Regions from separate parts of the Burkholderia sp. JP2-270 genome, predicted to be linked through region 1. Evidence: riboswitches for the same ligand, from Rfam matches in the RefSeq annotation. Region 1 holds a riboswitch; the other holds the start of a gene.

The links. A riboswitch is a leader RNA that binds a small molecule or an ion and turns the genes downstream of it on or off. The one in region 1 is predicted to bind glycine.
Region 2: linked by a shared signal. The riboswitch ahead of gcvH (glycine cleavage system protein GcvH) and the one ahead of gcvT (glycine cleavage system aminomethyltransferase GcvT) in region 1 are both predicted to bind glycine.

What each region holds. Positions count from the first base shown of each region.
Region 1 covers NZ_CP029824.1:664,905-669,210, reverse strand. Annotated here, with positions in the region: gene gcvP (aminomethyl-transferring glycine dehydrogenase) at 1-806, opposite strand, end outside; gene gcvH (glycine cleavage system protein GcvH) at 872-1,252, opposite strand; gene gcvT (glycine cleavage system aminomethyltransferase GcvT) at 1,370-2,488, opposite strand; glycine riboswitch at 2,573-2,706, opposite strand; glycine riboswitch at 2,738-2,841, opposite strand; gene DM992_RS03175 (hypothetical protein) at 2,964-3,332, opposite strand; gene DM992_RS03170 (oxidoreductase) at 3,537-4,306, opposite strand, start outside.
Region 2 covers NZ_CP029826.1:592,413-596,718, forward strand. Annotated here, with positions in the region: gene gcvP (aminomethyl-transferring glycine dehydrogenase) at 1-1,616, opposite strand, end outside; gene gcvH (glycine cleavage system protein GcvH) at 1,613-1,987, opposite strand; glycine riboswitch at 2,217-2,303, opposite strand; gene DM992_RS35370 (LysR family transcriptional regulator) at 2,498-3,421, opposite strand; gene speB (agmatinase) at 3,574-4,306, shown strand, end outside.

The DNA of each region.
Region 1 (4,306 bases):
GTCAGCACGGTGAGTGCAAGCAGGTCCGCCGCGACGACCACGTGGCCGCCGGCCGCGTGGATCGCTTCCGTGAGTGCGCGGTAGTCGCGCACGTCGCCGTTCACGCCCGGGTATTGCAGCAGCACGCCGAACGCGTTCGATTGTGCCGCGTCGGCGGCCGGGCCCGTCTTGATCTCGATGCCGATCGGCAGCGCGCGCGTGCGGATCACTTCGAGCGTCTGCGGCAGCACGTCGTCGGCGACGTAGAACACGTTCGATGCCGGCTTGCCGGTGCGCTGCAGCAGCGTCATCGCTTCGGCCGCGGCGGTTGCTTCATCGAGCAGCGACGCGTTCGAGATCGCGAGGCCCGTGAGGTCGGCCACCATCTGCTGGAAGTTCAGGAGCGCCTCGAGGCGGCCCTGGGAAATTTCGGGCTGGTACGGCGTGTAGGCCGTGTACCACGCCGGGTTTTCGAGCACGTTGCGCAGGATTACCGCCGGCGTGTGCGTGTCGTGGTAACCCTGGCCGATATACGAGCGGAACACCTGGTTCTTGTCCGCGAGAACCCGCAGCGCGGCGAGGGCTTCGGCCTCGCTCTTCGGCTGCGCGAACGGGCCGAGCGGCAGCGTTTCGGCGCGGCGGATCGAGGCCGGGATCACGGCGTCCATCAGGGCGGCGCGCGACGCAAAGCCGAGCGTGTCGAGCATGGCCTGCTGGCTGGCGGCGTCGGGGCCGATATGGCGTTCGGCGAACGCGTCGTGCGTTTCGAGCGCGGCGAGCGAGAGGGGCGTGCGGTTCATCAGGCGGTCCGGGTGTTCGAGCTTCATGGCGTGACTCTGGTCCCGCGCGGGACGGGGCGGCAGGCCGGCCCCGCGCGGTTCGGGTAAGGAAATTAGTCGATCAGCTTGGTGTAGGCGGCAGCGTCGATCAGCTTGTCGGTCGATGCGCCGGCCGCGAGCTTGATCTTGAAGAGCCACACGCCGTACGCGTCGCTGTTCACTTCTTCCGGCGCGTCGGTAGCTTCCGTATTGACGGCGACGACCTCGCCGGACACCGGCGAGTAGATGTCGGATGCCGCCTTCACCGATTCGACGACGCCGACGGCGTCGCCCGCCGAAACGGTCTTGCCGACTTCGGGCAATTCGAGGAAGACGATGTCGCCGAGCGTGCTCTGCGCGTGATCGGTGATGCCGACCGTCAGCGTGCCGTCTGCCTCGGTGCGGATCCACTCGTGTTCTTCGGTGTATTTCAGATCGGCCGGGACGTTGCTCATCGGATGCTCCTGGATAAAAGGGTGTGATTCGTTCTGCTGGCGCGCCGCCGGGGCGCGCCGGATGTGGTTTGCGCCGGGCGCCATCTCCCGGCTTCCCGGGAGGAGGCCCCCCGGCCGTTACGCAGCGAGGACCTTGCCGTTGCGCACGAACGGCAGTTTTACCACGCGCGCGGGCAGTTGCTTGTCGCGAATCTGCACCTGGATCGTGTCGCCGACCTGCACGGCCGCCGGCACGCGCGCGAACGCGATCGATTCCTGCATCGACGGCGAGAACGTGCCGCTCGTGATCTCGCCTTCGCCGTGCGGCGTGACGACCTTCTGGTGCGCGCGCAGCACGCCGCCCGCCTTGCCGTTTTCCTTCTGCAGGATCAGGCCGACGAACGCGGCGCGCGAGCCGTCGCGCTCGAGCGCGGCGCGGCCGACGAAGTCGCGCGGTGCGGTGAGGTCGACCGTCCACGCGAGGCCCGCGTCGAGCGGCGAGACGGTGTCGTCCATGTCCTGGCCGTACAGGTTCATGCCGGCCTCGAGGCGCAGCGTGTCGCGCGCGCCGAGCCCGCACGGGCGCACGCCGTTTTGCTGCAGTGCGTTCCACAGCGCTTCGACGTGCACGGCCGGGACGATCACCTCGAAGCCGTCTTCACCGGTATAGCCGGTGCGCGCGACGGTGAGATCGCCGAACGGCGTGCCGGCGACCTGCGCGGCGTTGAACGGCTTCAGCTCGCTCGTCGCGGCACGCGCGGCGGGCACGGTCGTCCAGACCTTTTCGCGGGCGTTCGGGCCCTGTACGGCGACGATCGCGAAATCGCGGCGCGGCGCGATCGTGAGGCCGTAGCCGCCTTGCTCGTTGAGCTTGTTGAACCACGCGATGTCTTTCTCGGCGGTGCCGGCGTTGACGACGACGCGGAAGAATTCTTCGGTGAAGTAATAGACGATCAGGTCGTCGATGACCCCGCCCTGCGGATTGAGCAGGCACGAGTAGAGCGCCTTGCCGGGCGTCTTGAGCTTGCCGACGTTGTTTGCGATCGCGTGCTCGAAGAATGCGCGCACGCGGCTGCCGGTGAAATCGACGACGCACATGTGCGACACGTCGAACATGCCGGCGTCGGTGCGCACGGCTTCGTGTTCTTCGATCTGCGAGCCGTAGTTGACGGGCATGTCCCAGCCGCCGAAATCGACCATGCGGGCATTGAGCGCGCGGTGCGCGGCGTTGAGCGGGGTGTGATTCAGTGCAGTCATCGAGGCCTCAGGCAAGGCGCTTGCGCGCGGATCAGAACGGCCATGTGCCGACCGCCGCGGCCGACGGGCTGCGAGCGATCCGATACATGCCCCTCTGTCCTCGATACCTGAGAGATTGCACTGCGGGCAAAGCCCGGCGAGCGCGCGCCCCTTCGGTGGGCAGCTTGCCCGCGCAGCATGTGCGCAGCGGGCTACTGCCGCTCTCCAGAGTGCGGGGAGTGCGGCCCGCGCAATGCGCGGACGGGATTCCCCGACGCGGTCGGTCCTTTTGCCTGAGAGTTTGCGGGTGTGCCCCTTCGGCGGCGCGACCGGCGTTGCAGCAACGCGGTCACACGCTCTCCCGACGCGTGCGGGCGACTGTACGCGAGCGGGTGGGCCTTGTCAATTTGAGCAAAAGAATGTCGCTTCGCGACAAGCGGCGGTGCGGGAGCGCCGCCGCTTTTGCCGGCACCGGCGGACGCCGGCATGGCCGGTATTACTCGCCGATCGCGCGCGCGGCCGTGTCGAGTTCCTGGTTCAGCACGCGCTGCTCGTCGCCGGACAGGCCGCCGTTGTGCTGGGTCGACATGTCGCTCGCTTCCTGGCGGATCACGTCGAGCCGGTGGTGCAACTGCGCGCCGTACGGCGGCGGGTAGTAGCCGCCGTTGACGCGCGCGTCGATCCGGCGGTGCAGGTTGTCGATCCGGCCCTGGACCTCCAGCAGGCGATCGTTCGCGACGACCTGCGGATTCGGCCGCGGCGGGGGCGGGGGCGCCTGTCGGGCCGGCCGCTGCGGCTGCACGATGCAGGCCGCGAGCGAGGAAACCAGGACGCAGCATGCCGCTGCGCGAATCAACCGTTGCATCACATTCTCCTGACGGTTTGGTGTCGGATCGACTTTTTGAGAAACGCATCAGACCGGGCGACCGCTGACTTTCGTTCCCGCACGATTTGTAACGGAATGTTCGGGACCGCGCCGTCGCGGCGGCTGACGCGTGGCCGCTGCCGGGGACGGCGTGGCGCGGGGTGGCGGCCGAGGCCGGGACGGCATCGACCCGGCCGGCAGCGGTCAGACGGTGCGGCGCACGAACGGTACCCGGCGGCCTTCGTGCTCGCTTTGCGCGGCTAGCTCGATGATCGTCATCACGTCGACGGCGTCCTGCGGCGTGACCGGGAACGGCGCGCCGTCGTGGACCGACGCGGCGAGCGCGCGGTAGAAGTCCGCGTACTGGCCGTCGAGCGTCGGCACCGGCCGCTCGACCTCGACTTCGCCGTCGAGCACGCGCAGCACGCCAGGCGGGTTGCCGCCGCCGAACTCGACGTGGTCCGGCGTCAGGCCGGCCTTCAACTGGTCTTCCTGCGTATCGAGCCCGAACTTCTGGTAGCTGCCGCGCGTGCCGTGCAGCGTGAAGCGCGCGGGCTCGATCGCCGACAGCGCGCTCGCATGCAGCGCGACGTCCTTGTCCGGATAGCCGAGCAGCAGGTGCACGAAATCGGGCGCCGTGCCGTTGTCGCGGCGCGTCTTGACCGTGGCGCTGACCGTTTCCGGTAGCCCGAACAGCGCGAGCGCCTGGTCGACCAGGTGCGGGCCGAGGTCGAGCAACAGGCCGCCGCCGCGTGCGGGCTCCTCGCGCCAGCGCGTGCGCGGGGTCGGCCGGAAGCGGTCGAAGTGCGACGCGAAATACGTGAGCCGGCCGAGTTCACGGGATTCGACGATGCGCCGCACGGTGAGGAAGTCGCCGTCCCAGCGGCGGTTGTGGAACGGCGCGAACAGGCGGCTGCGCGCGTTCGCGAGCCGCGCGAGCGCGAGCGCTTCGTCGGCCGTGAGCGTGACGGGCT
Region 2 (4,306 bases), on a different replicon from region 1:
GGCGCGAACGGGTGCAGCTTCGCGAACGCGGGCCACGTGATCGGCATCATTTCCACGGTGGCGTTCAGCTTCATCGTGCAACTGCCGAGCGGAATCATCGTGCGGTCGAGCGCGAGATCCTGATCGGCGAGCCGGCGCAGGTAGCGCAACATCTGCGTTTCCGAATGGTGGCTGTTGAACGCAGGATGCGCGAGAAACGCGCTGCGGCGCAGCAGCGGAGCGGGCAGCGCGTCGGCGGTGGCCGCTTCCACGACCGCGAAATCGGGAACGGCCCTGCCGTTCGAGAAGATCGACCAGAGCATGACCACGTCGTCGGGCGTGGTCGTCTCGTCGAGTGCGATGCCGACCTGCCGGTCGCTGATCGCGCGCAGGTTGACGCGGTGCGCGTTCGCCGCCGCATGCACGGCATCCGTATGGCCGCCGCTGTTGACCGTGACGGTATCGAAGCAGTACTCGGTCGGCACGGCATGGCCGAGCTGACGCAGCCCCGCAGCCAGCGTCGCCGTGAGGCGGTGGACGCGGCGCGCGATCGTGGCCAGGCCAAGCGGGCCGTGGTAGGCCGCATAGAAGCCGGCGATATTGGCGAGCAGCACCTGCGCCGTGCAGATGTTGCTGGTGGCCTTCTCGCGCCGGATGTGCTGCTCGCGTGTCTGCATCGCGAGGCGCAGCGCCGGGCGGCCGTGCGAGTCGACCGATACGCCGACCAGCCGCCCCGGCATCGTGCGCTTGAACGCATCGCGTGTGGCGAAATAGCCGGCATGCGGGCCGCCGTAGCCGAGCGGCACGCCGAAGCGCTGCGTGGTGCCGATCGCGACGTCGGCGCCGAATTCGCCCGGCGGCACGAGCAGCGTCAGCGCGAGCAGGTCGGCGGCGACCACGGCCATCGCGCCGTTGGCGTGCAGGGTTTCGACGACGCTCCGGTAATCGTGGATGTCGCCGAAGGTGCCCGGGTATTGCAGAAGCGCGGCGAAACAGCCGACGCCGGCCAGATCGCGGCGCGGATCGCCGACGACGACCTCGATGCCGATCGGCTCCGCACGCGTGCGGATGATCTCGATCGTTTGCGGGTGACAGTCGCGTGCGACGAAGAACACGCGGCTGTCCGACTTCGCCAGGCGCTGGCAGAACGTCATCGCTTCGGCGGCGGCCGTGCCTTCGTCGAGCATCGACGCATTGGCGATTTCGAGGCCGGTCAGATCGGCGATCATCGTCTGGAAGTTGAGCAGCGCTTCCAGGCGGCCTTGCGAGATTTCCGGCTGGTACGGCGTGTAGGCCGTGTACCAGGCCGGATTTTCCAGCACGTTGCGCTGGATCACCGGCGGGGTGTGGGTGTCGTGGTATCCCATGCCGATGAAGGACCGGAACACCTGGTTGCGGCTCGCCAGCGCGGCCAGCCTGTTCAGGGCCTCGGCCTCGGTGCAGCTCGCGGGCAGCGCGAGCGGCGCATCGCTGCGGATCGTTGCCGGCACCACCTGCTTCATCAGTTCGTCGACGCAATCCACGCCGAGCTCGGCCAGCATCGCTGCCTGCTCGTCAGCGTCGGGGCCGATGTGGCGGCGGACGAACAGCTCGCGCTGCGCGACGGAATCGAAAGCGCTCATGGTCGTCTCCGTCATTCGCCGATATACGCGCGATACGCGGCGGCGTCCATCAACCCGGCCAGCTGGTCCGGGCGGTCGACACGCATCCTGAAGAACCAGCCGGCGCTTTCCGCCGATTCGTTTACGAGGCTCGGCGTGTCGCCAAGGGCGGCGTTCGTCGCCAGCACGGTGCCGGATACCGGCATCTTGATCTCGCCGGCGGCCTTGACCGACTCGACGGTGGCGGCCTCGTCGTGCTGCGCAAAGGCCGCGCCTTCGCCCGGCAGCGCGACATAGACCAGATCGCCCAGCTGCGACTGCGCATGATCGGTGATGCCGACCGTTGCGCTGCCATCGTCTTCCAGACGCAGCCATTCGTGGGATTCGGTGTACCTGACCTCGCTCATGTGCTCTCTTCCTGACAGGGTTGCGTTGAGTGAAACGGCAAACGCAAGCCGGAAGTGCAATGGCGGGGGGATGATCGATGTGTCGGCATCCGGACCTGACAGGGGCATTCCAGGCTGCGTGCCTGATGCCCCCTCTGTCCATTTGCCTGAGAGATTGCGCGACCCGACGGGACGCTTCTCCTTCGGCGAGGCTTGGTCGGCGACCAGAGGCCTACTCTCCAGAGCGCTAGTCGATGCGTCAGTCCTTTTGCCTGAGAGTTTCTGGGGCGATTCCCCTTCGGCGCCGCCGGGTGGCGGTCTCTCCTGACACATCCCTGTAGCTGGCGACAATCTAGTCGCACGCGTGCCGCGCTGTCAACACTCCATTCGAACCCGGCGCATGCGGCACACGGATGCCGATGCGCGGCGCGGGCATCACGACGACGATGAAATGCGTTGCGCGACAACGCTTTGCGGCGATCGCGGCGAGCCGATACTTCGGTGGAGTCCGAAATGAATATCCGATGCCGACTATCTGTCCGCTGACGGGGCGTGGCGCTTCACATGCGCCATCAGATCGTCGACGAATGCGCGCAGCACGGTCGGCTGCGCGGCGCCGCGCCGCGTAATCGACGAGAACGGCCAGGTCGACGTCAGCTGTTCCGATGCGATCTGGCGCATCTGGCCGGCGTCGACCCATTGCTTCGCGTAGTGCGTGGGCAGAAAGCCGAGATAGGCGCCCGTCAGGATCAGGATCGCTTGCGCTTCGACGTTGTCGACGGTCGCAGCGGCGCTGCCGCTTTCGAGCAGCTGCAGATCGCGCTGTTGCAGAAACGCGCGGGCGACCACCTGGCTTTGCCGGATGCGATCGATCAGCGCATCGCCGGTGGCGTCGCTCGAAAAGAGCGGGTGATAACGACTGCAGTAAAGCCCGTCGGGTTCCTCGTACAAATGCGTATAGGACAGGCCGGCGACGGTGAGCGGAAAGTGCCCGATCGCGATGTGCAACCGCCCGTCCAGCACGCGCTCCTCGAGTTCGGCCGGCGTGCCGATGTAGATGTCGAGCTGGACGTCGTGGCCGCGCGACACGAACTGGCGCAGCGCGCGCGGCAGCACGCTGTCGGTGTCGGTGACGGTGTTGTCGATGATGCCGAGATGGAGCTTGCCCGAGATGCGTTGCTTGAGCGCATGGGTGTCCATGCAGAACGCCTCGACCGCGAGCGACAGGCGCTGCGCGGATTCGTAGGTCGCGACGCCGTGTTCCGTCAGACGAAAGCCGCTGCGCCCGCGCTCGCACAACTTGACGCCCAGGCGCGTTTCGAGGCTCGTCATCTGCTCGCTGATGGTCGACTGGCTCACGTTCAGTGCCGCCTGCGCGGCGGAGAAGCCGCCGCATTTCACGATGGTCATGAAAATCCTGAGCAGCTTCAGGTCGACGTCCTGCAATTGTTTCATGTCTCGCTCCGTTCATTGCATCGGAAATGTCGATATGAACATCGGATGCTTTCTATTTTTCCGGTGAAAATTTTTGCCCATAGTGGCTGCAAAGGCAAGCGCACGGACCACCGTGCGGATGAAAACAGATCCATCGATTGGAGACGGAGACAATGCAGAGCAACAGCTATGAGCAAGGCAGGCTGAACCTGCCGTTCGTCGGTCACTGCACCTTCGCGAAAGCGCCGGTGTGCCTCGACTGGGAACACATCGACGCGGATGTCGCGATCCTCGGCGCACCGAACGACATGGGCACCCAGTGGCGTTCCGGCGCGCGTTTCGGCCCGCGCGGCATTCGCGAGGCGTCGACGCTGTTTTCGTTCGGGCACGCGGGCGCCTACGATCACGAGGACGACGCGCTGTACCTGACCGAGGATCAGGTTCGCATGGTGGACGTCGGCGATGCGGACATCGTGCATACCGACATGGTCTCGAGCAACGCCAACATCGAACTGGCCGTGCGCAAGATTCTCGCCGCCGGTGCGATGCCGGTGGTGCTCGGCGGAGATCACTCCGTGCATGCGCCGGTGATCAAGGCGTTCGAGGGCCGCGGGCCGATTCACATCGTGCATTTCGATGCGCACCTCGACTTCGTCGACGAGCGCCACGGCGTGCGATACGGCCACGGCAATCCGCTGCGCCGTGCGTCGGAGATGGATCATATCGCCGGCATGACGCAGCTCGGCATCCGCAACGTATCGTCGTCCAACCGCAGCGACTACGACGCGGCGCGTGCGGCGGGCTCCAACATCCTGTCGGTACGCGACGTCCGGCGCCTCGGCACCGAAGGCGTGCTCGAGCAGATTCCGCAGGGCTGCGCGTACTACATCACGATCGACATCGACG